DNA from 3 places in the Clostridium sp. DL1XJH146 genome. Region 2 is predicted to be linked to each of the others. Evidence: riboswitches for the same ligand, from Rfam matches in the RefSeq annotation. Region 2 holds a riboswitch; each other region holds the start of a gene.
What was found. A riboswitch is a leader RNA that binds a small molecule or an ion and turns the genes downstream of it on or off. The one in region 2 is predicted to bind S-adenosylmethionine.
Positions count from the first base shown of each region.

Region 1 (6,578 bases), on a different contig from region 2:
AACAAAAATATCATGATATACGGCGAAGGTTGGAACTTAAATACCTTACTAGATGCTGATTTAAAAGCAAACATAGATAATTCCTATAAAATGCCTTATATAGGATTTTTCAATGACTTTTTCAGAGATACTGTGAAAGGTAATAATTTTGTAGCCAATGATAAAGGTTACTCTAATGGTAAAGTCAATCAAGAGCATAACCTCAAAAATTGTATAGTTGCTGGAGTTAATTATTTTAATGAACAAACTTCGAGATTTTTAAAATCTAGCCAATCAATTAACTATTTATCTTGCCATGACAATCATACTTTATGGGACAAATTTAATATAAATTCCAGTGAATATTCTGTTGATGATAAAAAAAATATGATGAAATTATCTTTTGCAATTTTATTAACTTCTCAGGGAGTTCCTTTTATCCATTCAGGTATGGAATTTGCAAGAACAAAAAATGGAATTGAAAACAGTTATAATTCACCTGATGAAATAAATTGGATTGACTGGGATAGAAAATCGGAGTTTAATGACCTAAACGAGTATTTAAAAGGTTTAATAGACATAAGAAAAAATCATCCAGCATTTAAACTTAAAACCGAAGAACAAATTAAAAATTCAATCCTATTTTTAGATAACACTCCACCAAATGTTGTAGCCTACAAGATAATTCATTTAGAAAAAGATGAACCTTGGAAAGAAATAATTGTGATTTTCAATCCAAATACTTACGCTGTAGATGTATATTTAGGAGAAAAAATGAGACTAACTCAAGTTGTTAACAAATACAGAGCTAGCAATCAACCATTAACATGCGTAGAATTAGATTCTCTACATCTAGAGAGTATAAGTGCAAGTGTTTTTTATAGAGAAGAGCTTTAGTTCAATGCACAATATTAATTCAATGCACAACATTAATTCAATGCACAACATTAATTCAATGCACAACATTAATTCAATGCACAATGCGCAATTTACAATGCACAATTGAGGATGATTCTCCTCATTCTTCGGAGAATCTTTAATTAATAAAAGAATAAACCAATAAGAGCACAAATAATTAAACAATAAAAGAGTTAATAAGTGAATAATTAAGGCAGTAAAAATATTTTTTATTACATACAAATATTCTTGCTGCCTTTTAACAAATATCTAAAGCAATTTAGAACATCCTAGAAATCGTTAACTACCTTGATATATATTAATATTAAGCTCTATTTTGATATTAAATTTAATTTAAATCCAAACTTTATTTTGCCTTTATTTCTGTTTCGATTAATATTTTAATTGGCTTTTGAATTGGCTTTTAAATTGGCTTTTGAATTGGCTTTTTCTTCAATAAATAAAAAGAAATTTTTTAGCTCCGCTAAAAAATTTCCTCCTTAATTGTGCATTGTGCATCGTGCATTGTGCATTATCTTTAATAAGCATTGTGCATTATCTTTCCATTTATACATTGTCTCTTCTAATTATCCTAATAAGTCCATTATACAATCTATCAACATCTTCACTAGTTCTCTTTCTATGTTTTCCGGCTTTGCCTCCGCCTCGTCTTACCTTAGCTGCCATATGTCTCTCAAATAGAAGTCTTTCAATATTTTCGTCAGTATATTCTTTTCCGTTAGGACTTATTGCATAAGCTTTTTTGCCAAGTACTGCTGCAGCTACACCATAATCACCAGATACAACTATATCTTGCTTTTTAACTTCATTTATTATTTTCATATCCACACTTTGAAATCCACTGTCACAAATTCTAACTTCAGCGTAATCACTTTCGATAAAATGATCTAGATCGCAAAACATTATTACTTCTAACTCAAACTCTTTTCCTACCTTCTCCATTATATCTCTAGAAGGGCAAGAATCCGCATCCACTATTATTCTCAAAATAAAACCCCCAATTTTAAAATAACAAACTCTATTACAAAGAATTGTATGTATTAAAATTATCTCTTATATTATTAGTTTTACTTATAATAATAATGTGCAATGTTCAATTAGCAATTTACAATTAAAGATTTTCAGACCAAAGGGAAGAAAATTATCATTAATTGCACCCTGCACATTTCACATTGCACATTAATCAATATTAATAACTTTTTATAAAAACAATACTATTTCATATCGCAGATTGTTTAATTAATATCCTTAAATTAAAGTCTTTCTAATAATTCTTTTCTTAAATCTTCATACCCAGGTTTTCCAAGTAAAGCAAACATATTTTTTTTGTAAGCTTCAACACCTGGTTGATTGAATGGGTTAACTCCTAATAAATATCCACTTAATCCACAAGCTTTTTCAAAGAAGTAAACCATATATCCAAAATAGTAAGCTGTAAGTTCAGGAATATTTATTACTATATTAGGAACTGAGCCATCTACGTGAGCTAAAACTGTTCCGCTGAAAGCTTGATTATTTACAAAGTCCATATCTTTTCCTTCAAGATAATTAAGTCCATCTAAATCATCTTCATTAGCTTCTAATATAACTGATTTTCTAGGCTTTTCTACATTAAGTTGAGTTTCAAACATCATTCTTAATCCATCTTGCATGTATTGTCCCATTGAATGAAGATCAGTTGAAAAATCACAAGAAGCTGGGAATATTCCCTTTTGGTCTTTTCCTTCACTTTCTCCATATAATTGTTTCCACCATTCACCAACATAATGTAATGAAGGCTCAAAATTAGCCATAACTTCTATTTTCTTTCCTTTATTATATAAAGCATTTCTTGCTGCAGCATATTTGTAAGCTATATTTTTATCTAAATCAGGAACACTATATTCTTCTCTTGCGTCTTTTGCTCCTTGCATCATATCATCAATATTTATTCCTGAAGCTGCAATTGGTAATAATCCAACAGCTGTTAAAACGGAAAATCTTCCACCAACATCATCAGGGATAACAAAGGTTTCGTATCCTTCTGCATTTGCCAAAGTTCTAAGTGCTCCTCTTGCTTTATCAGTTGTAGCAAAAATTCTTTCTTTAGCTCCATCTTTTCCGTATTTCTTTTCTAAAAGGTCTTTGAATATTCTAAAAGCAATAGCTGGTTCAGTAGTAGTACCTGACTTTGAAATTATGTTAACAGAAAAGTCCTTATCTTTAACTAATTCTACTAAATCAGCCATATATGTAGAACTTATATTATTTCCAGCGTATAATATTTTAACACTATCTTTATTTTCTGGCATTAAATTATGAAAAGTACTAGCATTCATTTCTATAGCAGCTCTAGCTCCTAAGTATGAACCACCTATACCAATTACTATAAGGTATTCAGAATTTGTTTTTATCTTTTCTGCAGAAGCTTTAATTCTGTCAAATTCATCTTTATCAAAATCAACCGGCAAATCTACCCATCCTAAAAAATCATTTCCTGGGCCTGTTTTATCATGTATCATTTTATGAGCTACATCAACCATTGGCTGCATTTGAGCCACTTCGTAATCTTGTAAAAAAGGTTTAGCTTTTGATAAATCTAATGTTAATCCCATGTTTATAATACCTCCTAAATTTTTGCTTAAATAATCTTATTTTTAATATTTAATTATGATATTTCCCTCTAATAATGTTACCATAAAATGCTATATGCAACAACACAAGTAACCCTTTTCAGAATTATATTATTTTTATTTTTTTATCCTATTCAATAATTTTTACAATAATTTTTACAATAGTTTCTACAATAGTTTCTACAATAGTTTACACTACTATACTATATTATTAGCTTTAACTACTGAAGAAATATTACTAACTATTTTTTCAGCTACAAATGGGTTATTCATGGTATATATATGAATACCATCAACTCCATTAGAAATAAGATCTACTATTTGCTCTGTAGCATATGCAATTCCAGCATCTCTTAGAGCTTCCTTATTATTTTCATATTTATCCATTATAGTTACAAATTTTCTTGGCAAAGTTGCTCCACACAAATCAACAATTCTTTTTATTTGCTTCTTATTGATTACAGGCATAATCCCCACTTCTATAGGAATCTTTATATTATTTTCTTCCATTTTTAATTTGTAGTCATAGAAAAATTTATTATCAAAAAACAATTGAGTAATTAGAAAATCAACACCTGTATTTATTTTTAGTTTCAAATTATCAATATCTTCATCTAAATTACTTGATTCTATATGTCCTTCTGGATAACATGCCCCTGCTATAGAAAAATCACCTTTCTTTTTAATATAAGAAGATAAATCACTAGCATAATAAAAATCTCTTTTTAAATTCAAATTGAATTTATCAGGTACATCCCCTCTTAAGGCCAAAATATTAGCGATATTATTATCTTTTAGGTCTCTAAGAACCATATCAATTTCAGCTTCAGTTGAATTTATGCAAGTTAAATGAGCGAGAGCCTCTATTTTATGCTGATTTTTAATATATGAAGCTATCTTAACCGTATCATTATTCAATGTACCTCCTGCACCATAGGTAACACTTATATAATCTGGGTTAAGATACGCTAATGCATCAATTGTTTCATAAATAGTACTTATGGAAGCTTCCTTTTTAGGTGGAAAAATCTCAAAGGAAACCACTGATTTTTTCTCTTTAAAAATATCTTTTATAAACAAACGAATAACCCCCTTTTATCTTTATACTAAATAAATTTTATTATTATTTAAAGTTTTATTTAGCTAATTGTTCTTATTTTATAATAATGTGAAGTGTGGAATGTGAAGTGTGAAATTACTGATGATTTTGCTACGCAAAATCTTTTAATTAATTAAAGAATTTTAAGATCAAAACTTTTCTCCGTAAGGAGAAAAGAAACATTCACTTCACACTTCACACTTCACACTATAAAAGAGCTGTTTTCCCTAAGAAAAACAGCTCTTTTATATAGTAAGCGCTATTAATCTTATCTTTCAGAAAAATACTTTCTGCTGGAATTGACACCGGGCATAAATGCTGGTTGTCGGGTTTCAATGGGCCAGTCCCTCCACCACTCTAGATAAGGAATTTATTGAATTTTTATTCATTGATATAAATTTTAATAATAAATAGCCATTATGTCAACTAAAAATTATAATCGAATTGTATAAAAATATTGCTCCTTTATATATACAAAGCACTACTTGAACTTACCGTTTACAAATCTATAATTCATTAAATACTAGTTTTTTTTGTAAAAATAAGTTGATTATTTATATTGTTTATCTTTATTACTTCCTATGATACAATAGATACAATAAATTTGTATATTTATTAATACTAGAAATACTTATATGTACTGTGATTTTTTTATACTTGTTCATGGAAATGTACATATGAATTAGTTTTGTATATTGATAAATAATTATTTTAAACACTAACCTATGAAGAGGTGAATTTTTTATGATTATAGATAGAAGCGAAGTATTGAGATATCTAGGATATAGAAATCAAGAAACAGATACAACAATAGAAAATTTAATAGACCTATGTATAGAAGAAGTAAAAGAATATTCTATCCCTAAGTCTACTTTTAAAACTTTTGATCTAATGAAAATTCAAGATACCCAAAACGTGAAAATTACTGATACAAATTTGACTTTTCATGGTAGAGACATATATAATCATCTAAAAAATTCAACAAAATGTACTATAATGGCTTCAACTTTAGGTGTCCAAATTGAAAAAAAAACTAGGTTATACGAAAAAAGTAATTTAACTAAAGCTCTAATTTTTGATGCTTGTGCTACTACCGCCATAGAGAGTTTTTGTGATGAAATCGAAGAAGAAGTAAAAAAAGAAGCAGAAAAATTAAATTTAGCCATTACCTATAGATATAGCCCTGGCTATGGTGATTTTGACTTAAATATTCAGCACAATATTCTAAATGTACTAGATGCACATAAAAAAATTGGCCTTACAGTTACAGATACAAATATATTACTTCCAAGAAAATCAGTTACTGCTGTTATAGGTTTTCAAGATAAAAATATAGGAAGGCAGCATCCCGGATGTAATACATGCAATAAAAAAAATGATTGTTTATTTAGAAAGGCAGGGGACTACTGTGGAAATTAGAAAAAAATTGGGGAAAGAATTTATATTTTTTGATGGGGCAATGGGAACAATGTTACAAAAAAGAGGCCTTAAAAGAGGTGAAATCCCAGAAACATATAATATTGAACATCCTGAAATAATAAAGGATATTCACCATCAGTATATACAAGCTGGTGCTAATATACTAACTATAAATACTTTTGGTGCTAATGAACTAAAACTTAAAGAAACAGGTTATTCAGTTGAAGAAATAATCTATTCTGCCACTTCTTTAGCAAAAGAAGCAAAAGGTGATGCAGATGCTTCTATAGCTCTTGATTTAGGACCAATAGGACAATTAATGGAGCCTATGGGTACTCTCCCTTTTGAAAGAGCTTACGATATATATAAAAGACAAGTACTAGCTGGTGTTAAAGCTGGATGTGACCTAATAATCATAGAAACGATTTCTGATCTATACGAAGCAAAAGCAGCCATTCTTGCAGCGAAAGAAAATAGCCATCTTCCAGTATTTTGTACTATGACTTTTGATGAAAGCCTTAGAACGCTAAGTGGTAGTAATCCTGTTACTA
Region 1 covers NZ_JBTVVN010000023.1:13,916-20,493, forward strand. Annotated here, with positions in the region: gene pulA (type I pullulanase) at 1-876, shown strand, start outside; gene ACVHXK_RS11820 (YaiI/YqxD family protein) at 1,444-1,884, opposite strand; gene ACVHXK_RS11825 (glucose-6-phosphate isomerase) at 2,151-3,497, opposite strand; gene metF (methylenetetrahydrofolate reductase [NAD(P)H]) at 3,708-4,589, opposite strand; SAM riboswitch class I at 4,874-4,976, opposite strand; gene ACVHXK_RS11835 (vitamin B12 dependent-methionine synthase activation domain-containing protein) at 5,353-6,027, shown strand; gene ACVHXK_RS11840 (homocysteine S-methyltransferase family protein) at 6,017-6,578, shown strand, end outside.
Region 1: linked by a shared signal. The riboswitch ahead of metF (methylenetetrahydrofolate reductase [NAD(P)H]) and the one ahead of ACVHXK_RS12540 (O-acetylhomoserine aminocarboxypropyltransferase/cysteine synthase family protein) in region 2 are both predicted to bind S-adenosylmethionine.

Region 2 (6,578 bases):
TTTTAGTAATCTCCTAAGATTTTAATTTGTTCATAATATAATAAATTATAAAAAATATAATGCTTATTATAAGCAAGCCTAAATACATATATAGTTGAAAGGGACCTCCACCAAATTTATCAAAAGGGGGAGACCCATTTATAATTCTTACATATCGTTCCTGATTTCCGTGTATTAAATAGTATATGAATAGTGGACTAATTAAAAATAAACAACCCAATATCAAACTTATTTTTTTTATCAAATCATATAAAGTTGTTATTGATTTCATGTAATCAGTCCTTTATACATTATATTTATTCTCTTCTATAATCGTAGATTTCTTTATTAACATTTAATTCCACACCGTTTATTTTTATAATCTCATCATCTAACCATTGAATATTGGCTTCTTCACAATGATATTGCCAATAAATATTTTTGATTTTACCATTGTTATTATTCTTTAATGTACATAAAACTGCATAACCAGTTGTTGCTCCACCATTATTTAAATAAGAGGTTACGGTATATGCTCCATTTGGTGAAGTAGATTCCTTAAGATAATCTTGTCCATCAATTCTTTGTATATCAAAAAATGCCCAGTTAATAGTGTAAGCTACTCCACCAATAATAATAGCCATAATAATGAATATTGTTACTAGATGCTTTTTCTGTTTTTGCTCCATATCTATTCACCCCTTGAAAATATACTTGTTTTTTAACATATTATATATTAGCTACATGATGTATTATAAGCTTTTATATTTAAATTAAGATTTTCTGACCAAAGGGAAGAAAATCATCCATAATTGTGCATTGTGCATTGTGCATTGTGAATTGTATCTATTGTATTGTTTTCTCAATAATATGCTTATTATAATTAAATTCATACCATTTGTCGGTAGTTTCTGCATATGTTTTGCAATTGCCAAGGTAATATTCTATGTTGTTTCTAATATCTAACTCATAATTAAAATTATCTTTATTAGAATAAATGTATGAAAAAGCATCGGGACTTAGTTGACAAATATAGGAAGCATCAATCTTAGTTGATTTTTCGTATCTTTGGAAGTTACTTTTGGCTATAAATTTATCTACATTGAAGAAATTTATAAGCAAGTACATTGTCATAAGTAGAACTATACTGTATTTTTTTAAGTTTATTTTTTTAATCCATAATCCTATTGAAAATATTAATATTAATAATAATATCCCAAGTATTGAATAGTGGACAAAAAAGCGAAGATAGGTAAGTCCGTACTCATTTTCATATAGTGATAACTTATAATGTGAAGCATACAGCATCATTAATGTGAATATTAAAGTTATATTCATTAGTATTTTTGTAAAGAGCTCTAGCTTATTACTTTTGTATCTAGTTATTTTAATAATAATTAGAATTATCAGTAGGTTGATTATTGTAACTGCTACTAATTGAAAAAAACCTTCTCGAGCATAACTTGAATAGGAAATTCCCTCTGGCAAAACTTTATTCTTGTTTACATATAGATATTTAGTTTGAATTATACAGAATAAAGCGTAAAGTAAATCAATAATAATTAGTAAGGTTACAACAATAGTGCCATCTAATTGAGTTTTTTCCTTTTGCTTATATGAAAAATTCTTAAAAGGATAATTAAAACTCCATATAAAGCCGAAAAGATAAAAGAAAAATATTAATATAAAAATAAAATGACCAATAGCAGTTGATGGATCCCAATTGCCAAAACTAAAAGCATTTAAAAGATAATATTGGAACATTTTATCGGCACTTGATAGCAATAGAACTAGTACAAAAACTATAGGTATAGAAATTATAATTCCCTTTAATATATTTTTATTTATTTCATTTTTAGATTCTTTTTTTTCAGAAACTTTTATAAATTCATGAAGAAATTGAAATGGTTTATTAAATCCATCGAAAGATCTCGGAAGTATTTGCTGAAAAAAAGCATCAAAATAATTGGTAATGTTTTCTTTGTTTTCATCGTAAAAAATTAATAACAAAGAAAGTATTAATAGTATAGGAATGATTATTACATTGATAGCATGAAAAATAGGGTTTGAAAATATTGAATACCTTAAAGATAACAACAAACTTACTAGCATAAGATACCAGCCTAGATTGAAATTAAATTTCAACTTTTTTTTAGGGATATAAAAAAATACAGAAATAATTAGTAATTCATAAATAAAAACTGAAATTCCCATTGAGTTACCAATGAAGAAAATATCAAAGATTGTTGATAGTATAAGTATTAGTAATAGAGAAATCATTTTTTTATATGTAGGAATATTTTCATTGATGAAATCTTTCTCTCTATTAGATTCATATAAAAACCTTTCACGCGATTGCCAGTAAGTTAGTTTTTTCTTCTTTTGATTGGTTTCTGATTCAATAATTTTTGCATTACCTTTTGCATTATCCATAATTAATCTCCTTTTAAATAATGTAATTTAGAATAAAATTGATTAATTAAATATTAACATTCCAATAGATGAAAATCAATACAAAATTATTGTTTTACAATAAAAAATAACTATTTATTAATAAATGAGTTAAATTAAATGCAATGGGTATGGAATAAAGAAAACGCTTAATGTAGTGAAGTGGTTATTTAAAAAATTACCAAAATCAAAATAATGAATATTATTTGATTTATAGCAATAAATATGCTAAAATCATTGGAGTCAGTTCGCAATATCCTGACTATAAATAAAACTACGGAGGTAGAAAAAAATGAATAAAAGTGTTAGATTTTTGGTGCAAGCGTCGCTAATAGCCGCAATCTATGCGGTGTTAACAATTGTACTAGCACCCATTAGTTATGGGCCACTTCAAGTTAGAGTTTCAGAGGCATTGACGGTATTACCGTTCTTTATGCCGGCAGCTATTCCTGGACTAGCTGTAGGATGTTTACTAGCAAATATTGTAGGAGGATATGGACTTGCAGATATTATTTTTGGTACACTTGCTACACTTATTGCAGCGGTAATTACATCAAAAATGAAGAGTAAAGCTTTAGCTCCGATACCACCAATTATTGTTAATGGATTAATAGTTGGAACTATGCTACATTATGTTGCTAATTTTCCATTAATTCCAACAATTTTATGGGTTGCTTTTGGGGAGCTAATTGCATGCTATGTGTTAGGATATCCTTTGTTAAAAGTTTTAGAGAATTCAAAATTAATTAAAAATGATTAATTTATAAAAGCGGCAGAGGCTATCTGTCGCTTTTATCTTTTTTGTAACTATGTTTCAAAAACTTCACAATTCACATTTCACTCTTCACATTATTAGTAAAGTAAATAACTTTATCTCAAAAACAATAATATGAATATCAACAATATTCTAAAACATAGCCTATTTTTAAAATTGTAATTTCAGAGTAAATAATCATTAATAAGAATAATTACAATACTTTTGCGTAGAATAAATATTGCTTGAATAAAATAAAATAAGTTTTTGAAAACTTTATACTTATGAGGAGGAATATTTATGAATAAAAGATTTAAGAATGTTTTATGTTTATTAGCTATGGCATTATTGTTAAATGTAAGTACAGTATTTGCACAAACGAATCAACCAGATAAAAATAAACATAGTGATACTAGTGGTGATGTTACGGAAATATTTCAAAGTAATGGTTGCTTTGAAATTAGTGCAGAAGAGGCAAAAAAGGCGATGGAAGAAGATTCAACCGTTATATTGTTAGATGTTAGATCTGAAGAAGAGTACGAAAAAGAACATATAACTAATGCGGTGAATTTGCCTATAGATTCAATTAATCAAAAAGCAAATGAAGTTATTCAAGATAAAGGAACTAAAATTATTGTGTATTGTCAAAAAGGTAAGAGGAGCAAGAAAGCTACAAAAATGCTATATAAACTTGGATATAAAAATATTTACAATTTAGGTGGAATAGAGAATTGGCCTTACGAAAAAGAATAGTTAAATTTAAAACTATATAAAAAAGTGCTTGCAAAAATTTAATTATAGTTGTAGAATATAAACTAATCAAAAAAGCAAATAATATCCTAACTTATCAAGAGTGGTGGAGGGACTGGCCCAATGAAACCCGACAACCAGCATCTCATTCGATGCACGGTGTCAAATCCTGCAGAATTAATTTTCTGATAGATAAGAACAGAAATAGAAACGTGGAATATATTTTTTATCAAAAAATATCCATGATTACTAAGCTGCTTCTTATCTAAGAAGCAGCTTTAATTTTATTTGTTTTAAAATATTTTAATATTAAAGTTTTAATTATGTTTTTAATTTTTGTTCTAAGTAAAGTGTGCAGAGTGCAATGTGCAGAGTTCGGTGATGGATGATTTTCTTCATTCTTCTGAAAATCTTAAATTAATTAAAGAAATCTTAGATATATGGATATAATTATAAATAATGGGATACTTCAAATTGAACATTATCTTTAAAGGTTTTAACTGCACTCTGCACTCTGCAAACTTCACATTAATATGAAACAAAACTATTAATACAAGCAAACTTTATACACAAACAATAATCACAAATAAGAAACAACAAAAAAAGGGGGCATTTATAATGCAAAAGGATTTTAAAAAAGGGACTATATGTATACAAGGAAATTACAGACCTAAATCAGGTGAACCAAGAGTACTGCCATTATATCAGAGTACTACTTACAAATATAATGATCCTGATGAAGTTGCAGATTTATTTGACTTAAAGGCAGAGGGACATATGTATTCAAGAATTAGTAATCCTACTGTAGGAGCTCTTGAAGATAAGATAAATATGCTTGAAGGTGGAGTTGGTGCACTTGCAGTATCAGCAGGTCAATCAGCTAGTTTACTTGCTGTTCTTAATATTTGTAGTGCAGGGCAGCATATTGTTGCAGCTTCTACAATATATGGTGGAACATTAAATTTATTAGGGTTTACACTTAAAAAATTAGGTATAGATGTAACATTTGTTAACCCAGATACAGATTACGAGGAACTTAAAAAAGCCTTTAAAGATAATACTAGACTTCTATTTGGTGAAACTATAGGTAATCCTGGTCTGAATATATTAGATTTTGATAAGTTTAGCAAACTAGCAAAAGAAATGGATGTACCATTCGTTGTAGATAACACACTTGCAACACCAATTCTATGCAATCCATTTAAATATGGCGCAAATATAGTTATTCACTCTGCTACTAAATATATTGACGGTCATGCTACATCTTTAGGTGGAATAATAGTAGATGGGGGAAACTTTAATTGGGATAATGGTAAGTATCCAGAATTAACAGAACCAGATGAGAGCTATCATGGAGTTAAATATGTGGAGACTTTTAAAGAAGCCGCTTATATAACTAAGGCAAGAGTTCAATTATTAAGAGATTTAGGATGTTGTTTAAGTCCATTTAATGCATTTTTAATGCATTTAGGAACAGAAACACTTCATTTAAGAATGGAAAGACATAGCTCTAATGCTCTTAAGGTTGCTGAATTTTTAGAAAAGCACCCTAATGTAAATTGGGTTAGCTATCCATTGTTAGAAGGTCATAATAGTTATGATCTTGCTAAAAAATACTTGCCACTTGGTGGTAGTGGAATTTTGTCTTTCGGTATTAAAGGTGGAGTTGAAGCTGCAAAGACATTCACAAAAAATCTTAAAATAGCAGCATTGGTTGTACATCTTGGAGATGCTAGAACTTCAGTGCTTCATCCAGCAAGTACAACACATAGACAATTAAGTGAAGAACAACAAATAGCAGCGGGAGTTTTACCTGATATGATTAGGGTATCTGTTGGTATAGAAGATATAGATGATATAATTCTTGACCTTGATCAAGCGTTAAATAATATTTAGAAAGGATTGGATATATGTCAATTGTAGTACCTAAAAAATTACCGGCTATAGATACCTTAAGAAAAGAAAATATATTTGTAATGGATTATGAAAGGGCTATTCATCAAGATATAAGACCTTTAAGAATATTAATATTAAACTTAATGCCTACAAAAATTGATACTGAAACACAATTAGTTAGATTGATAGGTAACACTCCATTACAAATTGAAATGGTACTTATAAATACCAAGACACATAAATCAATGAATACATCCTATGAACATTTAAAGATGTTTTATAGTACTTTTGATGAAATTAAAAATGAAAAATTTGATGGTATGATTATTACTGGAGCTCCTGTTGAAAAAATGGATTTTGAAGATGTGGATTACTGGGAAGAATTAAAAGAAATAATGGATTATTCAAAGAAAAATGTAACATCAACACTTCATATTTGTTGGGGAGCTCAAGCAGGATTATACTATCATTATGGTGTTGATAAGCATCTTCTTCCTAAAAAAATGTTTGGTGTATTTAAACATGAAGTGAAGAATGGAAAATGTGAATTGATGAGAGGTTTTGATGATGAGTTCTATGCACCACATTCAAGGCATACAGGAATAGATTCTAAAGATATTCTTAGTCATCCTGATTTAGAATTGTTAGCAGTATCGGATGAAGCAGGACCTTATATTGTTATAGCACAAGATGGAAAGCAAATATTCGTTACGGGGCATTCAGAGTATGATGAGGACACTTTGAAGTA
Region 2 covers NZ_JBTVVN010000025.1:44,394-50,971, forward strand. Annotated here, with positions in the region: gene ACVHXK_RS12515 (hypothetical protein) at 1-1, opposite strand, end outside; gene ACVHXK_RS12520 (DUF5412 family protein) at 297-668, opposite strand; gene ACVHXK_RS12525 (DUF4153 domain-containing protein) at 826-2,412, opposite strand; gene ACVHXK_RS12530 (QueT transporter family protein) at 2,723-3,190, shown strand; gene ACVHXK_RS12535 (rhodanese-like domain-containing protein) at 3,485-3,937, shown strand; SAM riboswitch class I at 4,026-4,133, shown strand; gene ACVHXK_RS12540 (O-acetylhomoserine aminocarboxypropyltransferase/cysteine synthase family protein) at 4,550-5,830, shown strand; gene metA (homoserine O-acetyltransferase MetA) at 5,845-6,578, shown strand, end outside.

Region 3 (6,578 bases), on a different contig from region 2:
ATATATCTTCTGAAAAATTCTTTGAGGGAATTGTAGTAGATGTAAATGATTGTTCAGTTACTATGGATCTTAAAGGAAGAATGGGTCAATTAAAAGTACCAAGAAGGTTAGTAATAACAGAATATGAATTATTGGTAGGACAAGAAGTTGGTTTTATGATGAGCTATCCTGAAGTATTAGGTCCAGACGTTGATGAAGATTATGCTGAAATAGCAAGAAGAGAAAAAGAAGTAAAAAGAAAAGTAGAAGAAAATAAATAGGAGGTAAGAAAATGAGCTTAACTAGCGTAAAAGGACTACAGTCTGAAATATTTGTTCCAAATACACCTCCAGTAGTATGGACTCCTGTTACAAAACCATTAAATGAAATGGTTGTAGCATTAGCAACAGCTGCCGGTGTACATTTAAAAACTGATAAGAAATTTAACCTTGCAGGAGATACTGGTTTCAGAGTTATTCCAGGAGATGCACCAAGTTCTGAATTGATGGTTTCTCACGGAGGATATGATAACGCAGATGTAAATAAAGATGTAAACTGCATGTTCCCTATAGATAGGGTTAGAGAATTAGCAGAAGCAGGAGTTATAAAGGGAATTGCCCCAGTAAACTTTGGATTTATGGGTGGCGGTGGAGACGTTAATGTTTTCACTGAACAAACAGGTCCAGAAATAGCAAAACAATTAAAAGAAGAAGGCGTAGATGCAGTTCTATTAACTGCTGGCTGAGGAACTTGCCACCGCTCTGCCGTGATTGTGCAGAGAGCGATTGAAGCAGCAGGAATACCTACAATAATTATTGCAGCGTTACCTCCTGTAGTAAGACAAAATGGTGCACCAAGAGTAACGGCTCCGTTAGTACCAATGGGAGCAAATGCTGGAGAGCCAAACAATATAGAAATGCAAACAGCTATTACAAGAGAGACTTTAGAAGCTTTAGTTTCTATAGAAACTCCAGGAAGAATCAAATCTCTTCCATATGAGTATATAGCAGTACTATAGAATTTAATTTACTTTCCTACCTTTTCAAAAGGTAGGAAAGTATTAAAGAAATAAAAAGTCAGAATATTATGTAATGTTATTTTTTATAGTATTCATAAGCAGTTATATTATTTTATAATTTAATCATGAAAAAGGGTTAAAAAATTTACATATGTTTGTCAATAAAATAACAAATTCATTCATTAAAGGGGTGTCAGTAATGAAAGTAAATAGATCAATTAATGTAATTGATTCACATACAATGGGAGAACCTACACGAATAGTAGTAGGTGGTGTACCTGTAATACCTGGAAAGACAATGTCAGAGAAAAAAGAATACCTAGAAAATAATTTAGATGATTTAAGAACAGCTATAATGCATGAGCCAAGAGGACATAAAGATATGTTTGGTTCAATTATTACACAACCAACTAATGAAGAAGCCAACATTGGAATTATATTCATGGATGGTGGAGGATACCTTAATATGTGCGGACATGGAACTATAGGCGCTGCTACTGCTGCTGTTGAAACAGGAATGGTAAAAGTAACTGAGCCTATTACAGAAGTTGTTTTAGAAGCACCAGCAGGACTGGTAAGAGCGAGTGTTAAAGTTGAAAATGGAAAAGCAAAAGAAGTATCATTCAAAAATGTACCTTCTTTCTTATATAAAAGAGATGTAGAAATCGATCTTCCTACTGTAGGAAAAGTTACACTAGATATTTCATTTGGTGGAAGTTTCTTTGCTATAGTAAATGCAAAACAATTAGGTGTTGAAGTGGAAGTAAAAAATGTTAACAGACTTACAGAACTAGGTTTAATGATTAGAGATATAGTAAATAAAGAATTTGAAATTCAACATCCAGAGAAAGCACATATAAAAACTGTTGACTTAGTTGAAATATATGACTTACCTTCAAACCCAGAAGCAACATTTAAGAACGTTGTAATCTTTGGAGAGGGACAAGTTGACCGTTCACCATGTGGAACAGGTACAAGTGCAAAATTAGCAACATTATATGCTAAAGGTATGATTAAAGAAAATGAGCCTTTTGTCTATGAAAGTATTATTGGAACAATGTTTAAAGGAAGAGTAGTTAGTACTACAAAAGCTGGAGAATTTGATGCTATTATTCCAGAAATCACTGGTAGTGCATATATAACAGGATTTAACCAAATGGTAATAGATCCAGAAGATCCAGTTGGAAATGGTTTCACATTTCAATAATTAGTATTAAAAACTTAATTATTGAAAATTATTATAAAGTTATTATAAAATATTATTTAAGGGAGATGTAAATATGGTAACAGCAATTTTAGGTGCATTAGGGGCTTTCGGAGCTTGGTTTTCAGTAGTATTTGTAAAGGATTTTATGAAGTACAAAGACAATTTAGAGGACAATTCATGGGTAAAAGTATCAGGTATAGGTTTTGTAACAAACTTTTTTGATACTCTAGGTATAGGTTCATTTGCTCCAACAACAGCGTTGTTAAGAGCATTCAAACAGGTACCAGATAGATTATTACCAGGTACGTTAAATGTTTCTTGTACAATTCCAGTTATTATGGAAGCATTCATATTTATAAAAGTTATTGAAGTAGATACATTAACATTAGTTGCAATGCTTGCAGCTGCAACTATAGGTGCATATGTAGGAGCTGGAATAGTTTCTAAATTTAATGAGAGAGCTGTTCAAATATTGATGGGTGTAGCTTTAATAGCAACAGCATTCTTGATGCTAGCAGGAAAAATGTCATGGATGCCAGGTGGCGGAGAAGCTATCGCTTTGACAGGTGGAAAACTAGTAATCGGTGTTGTTGGTAACTTTATTTTAGGTGCATTAATGACAGCTGGTATAGGTTTATATGCTCCATGTATGGCATTAATATATTTCTTAGGAATGTCTCCAGCAGTTGCATTCCCTATCATGATGGGTTCTTGTGCTTTCTTGATGCCAGTAGCATCAGTTAAGTTTGTTAAAGAAGGAGCTTATAATAGAAGAGCATCTATGGGTATTGCAGTTGCAGGTGCTGTAGGTGTTATAATTGCAGCATACTTAGTAAAATCATTACCACTAGAAGTATTAGGATGGTTAGTAATAGTTGTTGTTACTTATACAGGTATAACATTATTAATGAAAGCTGCTAAAAATGCAGGTAGTACAGAAGCAGTTACAGAATAGTATTCATAAAAATAAATAATTAATAGAGCTTTCTCATCTTAATCTTCATAGATGGGGAAGCTTTATTTCAATAAAGGACACTTTATAAGTAGTAATGTGTAGTGTATAATTACTGTGAACTGTGAACTGTGAACTGTGAACTGTGAACTGTGAACTGTGAACTGTGAACTGTGAACTGTGAGCTATAAATAGCGTAAGGAGATGACAATATGGAAGAAACAATTTTAAGAAGGCTTGTTATAAAAGCTTTTCATATGAATGAAGTTATTTTTGGTGAAAAAACTAATATACGAGATAATACTTTAGTTGTTGATAAGAATATAATTCAATTTCTAGAAGAGTCGGAAGAATTGATAGAAAAGATTAATATAGATATAATTAAACCTGGAGATTATGATAGATATGTAAATACTATAATGGATGTGATACCTATTTCAACAAAGGTTCTTGGAAAGATAGGGGAGGGAATTACGCATACTATTACTGGGGTTTATATAATGCTTACGGGGATTGATGCTGATGGAAGACAAATGGGTGAATTTGGTTCATCAGAAGGTATCCTTAAAGAACAAATGGTATTTGATAGAGCAGGAACGCCATCTAAAAAAGATTATATTATTCATATTGATGTAGTTTTAAAAGGTGGATTACCTTATAGCCGTGATCTAGTTATGGCAGCTCATAGAGCTTGTGATAATTTTATTCAGAAGTATAGAGAGATATTAAAGAAGTTTGATGGAAGAGGTTGCACGGAATCCCATGAGTATTTTGATAGAGTAAGACATGGTAAAAAGAAAGTAGTTATTATTAAGCAAATAGCAGGTCAAGGAGCAAATTATGATAATATAATTCTTCCTCATGAGCCAAGTGGATTTGATGGTGGAAGATCAATAATAGATATGGGTAATGTACCCGTTATTTTATCTCCTAATGAATATAGGGATGGAGCAATTAGAGCAAATACTTGATGAGAGGTGAATTAAAATGGGAATAGGACCTTCAACTAAGGAAACAACTTTGCATCATTTCAGAGACCCTCTTTTAGATGTGGTTTCAAATGATACTGATGTTGATTTACTAGGTGTTGTAGTGGTTGGAACACCACAAGGGAATAGAGAAAAATATTATGTAGGAAAAAGGGCGGCGGTACTTGCTGAATCTATGAGAGCAGATGGTGTGATTTTATCAGCAGACGGCTGGGGTAACTCACATGTTGATTTTGCTAATACTATAGAAGAAGTTGGTAAGAGAGAGATTCCATTAGTGGGAGTAACTTTCGTTGGAACTCAAGCTAAGTTTGTAGTTACTAATAAATATATGGATACTATAGTAGATATTAATAAATCAGAAAAAGGCATTGAGACAGAAGTTGTTGGCGAAAATAATATGAATGAGCTAGATGCTAAAAAGGCTTTGGCTTTCTTAAAGCTAAAAATGAGAAAGAAAAAATAGTTTTTATTTTACATAAAACAACATTGACAAGGCTGAAAATTTAATATATACTCATAAACATCATCAAAAAACTTAATACTAAATTATCAAGAGTGGTGGAGGGAATAGGCCCTTTGAAACCCAGCAACCAGCTGAAAAGCCCGGTGCTAAATCCTACAGCGTAAGCTGAGAGATAATATTAAAATGCCTTTAACTTCTTTCAGTGATTCTGAGAGAAGTTTTTTTAGTTTTAATGAAAATAGGACAAGATGGCGCCTCTTGTTTTAGAAGTAAGTAAGGAGTGAAATACTTGATAGAAATAAAGAATTTGAATAAAAAATATATTTCCAAGGAAAAGTCTTTTGAGGCTCTTAAAAATATAAATTTATCTATTGAACACGGAGATATATTTGGAATTATAGGGCTCAGTGGTGCAGGTAAATCTACTTTGATTAGATGCATCAACATGCTAGAGAGACCTACTAGTGGAGAAATAATTATCGATGGCAAAGATATTGTAAAAGTTGGAACTAAAGAACTTAGAGAAATGAGAAAAAAAATAGGTATGATTTTTCAGCACTTTAACTTACTTATGAATTCAACAGTTTATGAGAATATAGCTTTTCCTTTAAAAATCTCTGGAATTAGTAAAAAAGAAATTGATATTAAAGTAAAGAAATTATTAGAAGTTGTAGACTTAGAGGATAAAAAGGATAGTTACCCAGCGCAGTTATCTGGAGGACAAAAGCAAAGAGTTGGTATTGCAAGAGCACTTGCTAATGATCCCGAAATAATATTATGTGATGAAGCAACTTCAGCCTTAGATCCAAATACTACACAATCTATTTTAGAATTACTGGAGGAAATAAATAAAAAATTTAATATTACAATCATTGTAATAACCCATGAGATGGATGTTATAAAAAATTTGTGTAACAAGGTTGCTGTATTAGAACAAGGTTCTGTAGTTGAAGAGGGGGATGTAGTTTCTGTTTTCTCCAATCCAAAGACTGATATTTTAAGAAGCTTCCTGCAAGAAAATAAATATTTCTTACCAGAGGATGTTTTGTCTATTGAAAAAAATGAAGGAATTGAACAAAAAGTCTTAAAGATACATTTTGTTGGTGAAAGGTCAAAAGAACCAATAATTTCAGATATGGTTAAAAAGTTTGATGTAGATGTAAGTATACTTGCAGGAAACATTGAAAATATTAAGGACACTAATTTGGGCCATCTTATTATTAAGATTTCTGGTAAGGAAGAATCAATAACTTCATCTGTAAATTACTTGAAAGATATAAAATTGACAGTAGAGGTGATTTAATTGATAGAAACTATTAGTAATTTATATATTCTTATCGTTCCATCATTGTTTGAAACTTTGTATATGGTGTTTTTCTCCACACTATTTTCAGTTATATTAGGTTTACCATTGGGGGTAATACTTGTAATAAGTGAAAAGGGGCATATTTGGGAACATAAAAAAATTAATGGGGTACTAGGATATATTGTAAATATTATGAGGTCTATTCCTTTTATAATTTTAATAATAGCAATATTCCCTTTATCTAGATTAATTGTAGGGACATCAATAGGATCAACTGCAGCAATAGTTCCTTTATCACTAGCAGCAACGCCTTTTGTAGCTAGGGTTGTGGAATCATCTTTAAAAGAAATTCCTTGGGGGATAATAGAAGCATCTTTAGCAATGGGGGCAACAACGAAAGATATAATTTTTAATGTGCTAATTCCAGAGGCTATACCGTCCTTAGTTTTGGGACTTACATTAACTCTTATTAATGTGATTGGATACTCTGCAATGGCAGGAGCCATTGGTGGTGGAGGTTTAGGAGATTTAGCAATTAGATATGGTTATCAAAGATTTAGGACAGATGTTTTGATAGGAACAATAGTTATATTGATAATACTTGTACAGATTATTCAGTCTGCAGGGAATAAAATTGCAGCGAAATTAGACAAGAGATAAC
Region 3 covers NZ_JBTVVN010000008.1:49,341-55,918, reverse strand. Annotated here, with positions in the region: gene ACVHXK_RS05830 (CBO2463/CBO2479 domain-containing protein) at 1-260, shown strand, start outside; gene prdB (D-proline reductase (dithiol) protein PrdB) at 272-997, shown strand; gene ACVHXK_RS05820 (proline racemase) at 1,197-2,204, shown strand; gene ACVHXK_RS05815 (TSUP family transporter) at 2,278-3,159, shown strand; gene prdD (proline reductase cluster protein PrdD) at 3,369-4,127, shown strand; gene ACVHXK_RS05805 (glycine/sarcosine/betaine reductase component B subunit) at 4,144-4,611, shown strand; SAM riboswitch class I at 4,692-4,790, shown strand; gene ACVHXK_RS05800 (methionine ABC transporter ATP-binding protein) at 4,901-5,914, shown strand; gene ACVHXK_RS05795 (methionine ABC transporter permease) at 5,915-6,577, shown strand.
Region 3: linked by a shared signal. The riboswitch ahead of ACVHXK_RS05800 (methionine ABC transporter ATP-binding protein) and the one ahead of ACVHXK_RS12540 (O-acetylhomoserine aminocarboxypropyltransferase/cysteine synthase family protein) in region 2 are both predicted to bind S-adenosylmethionine.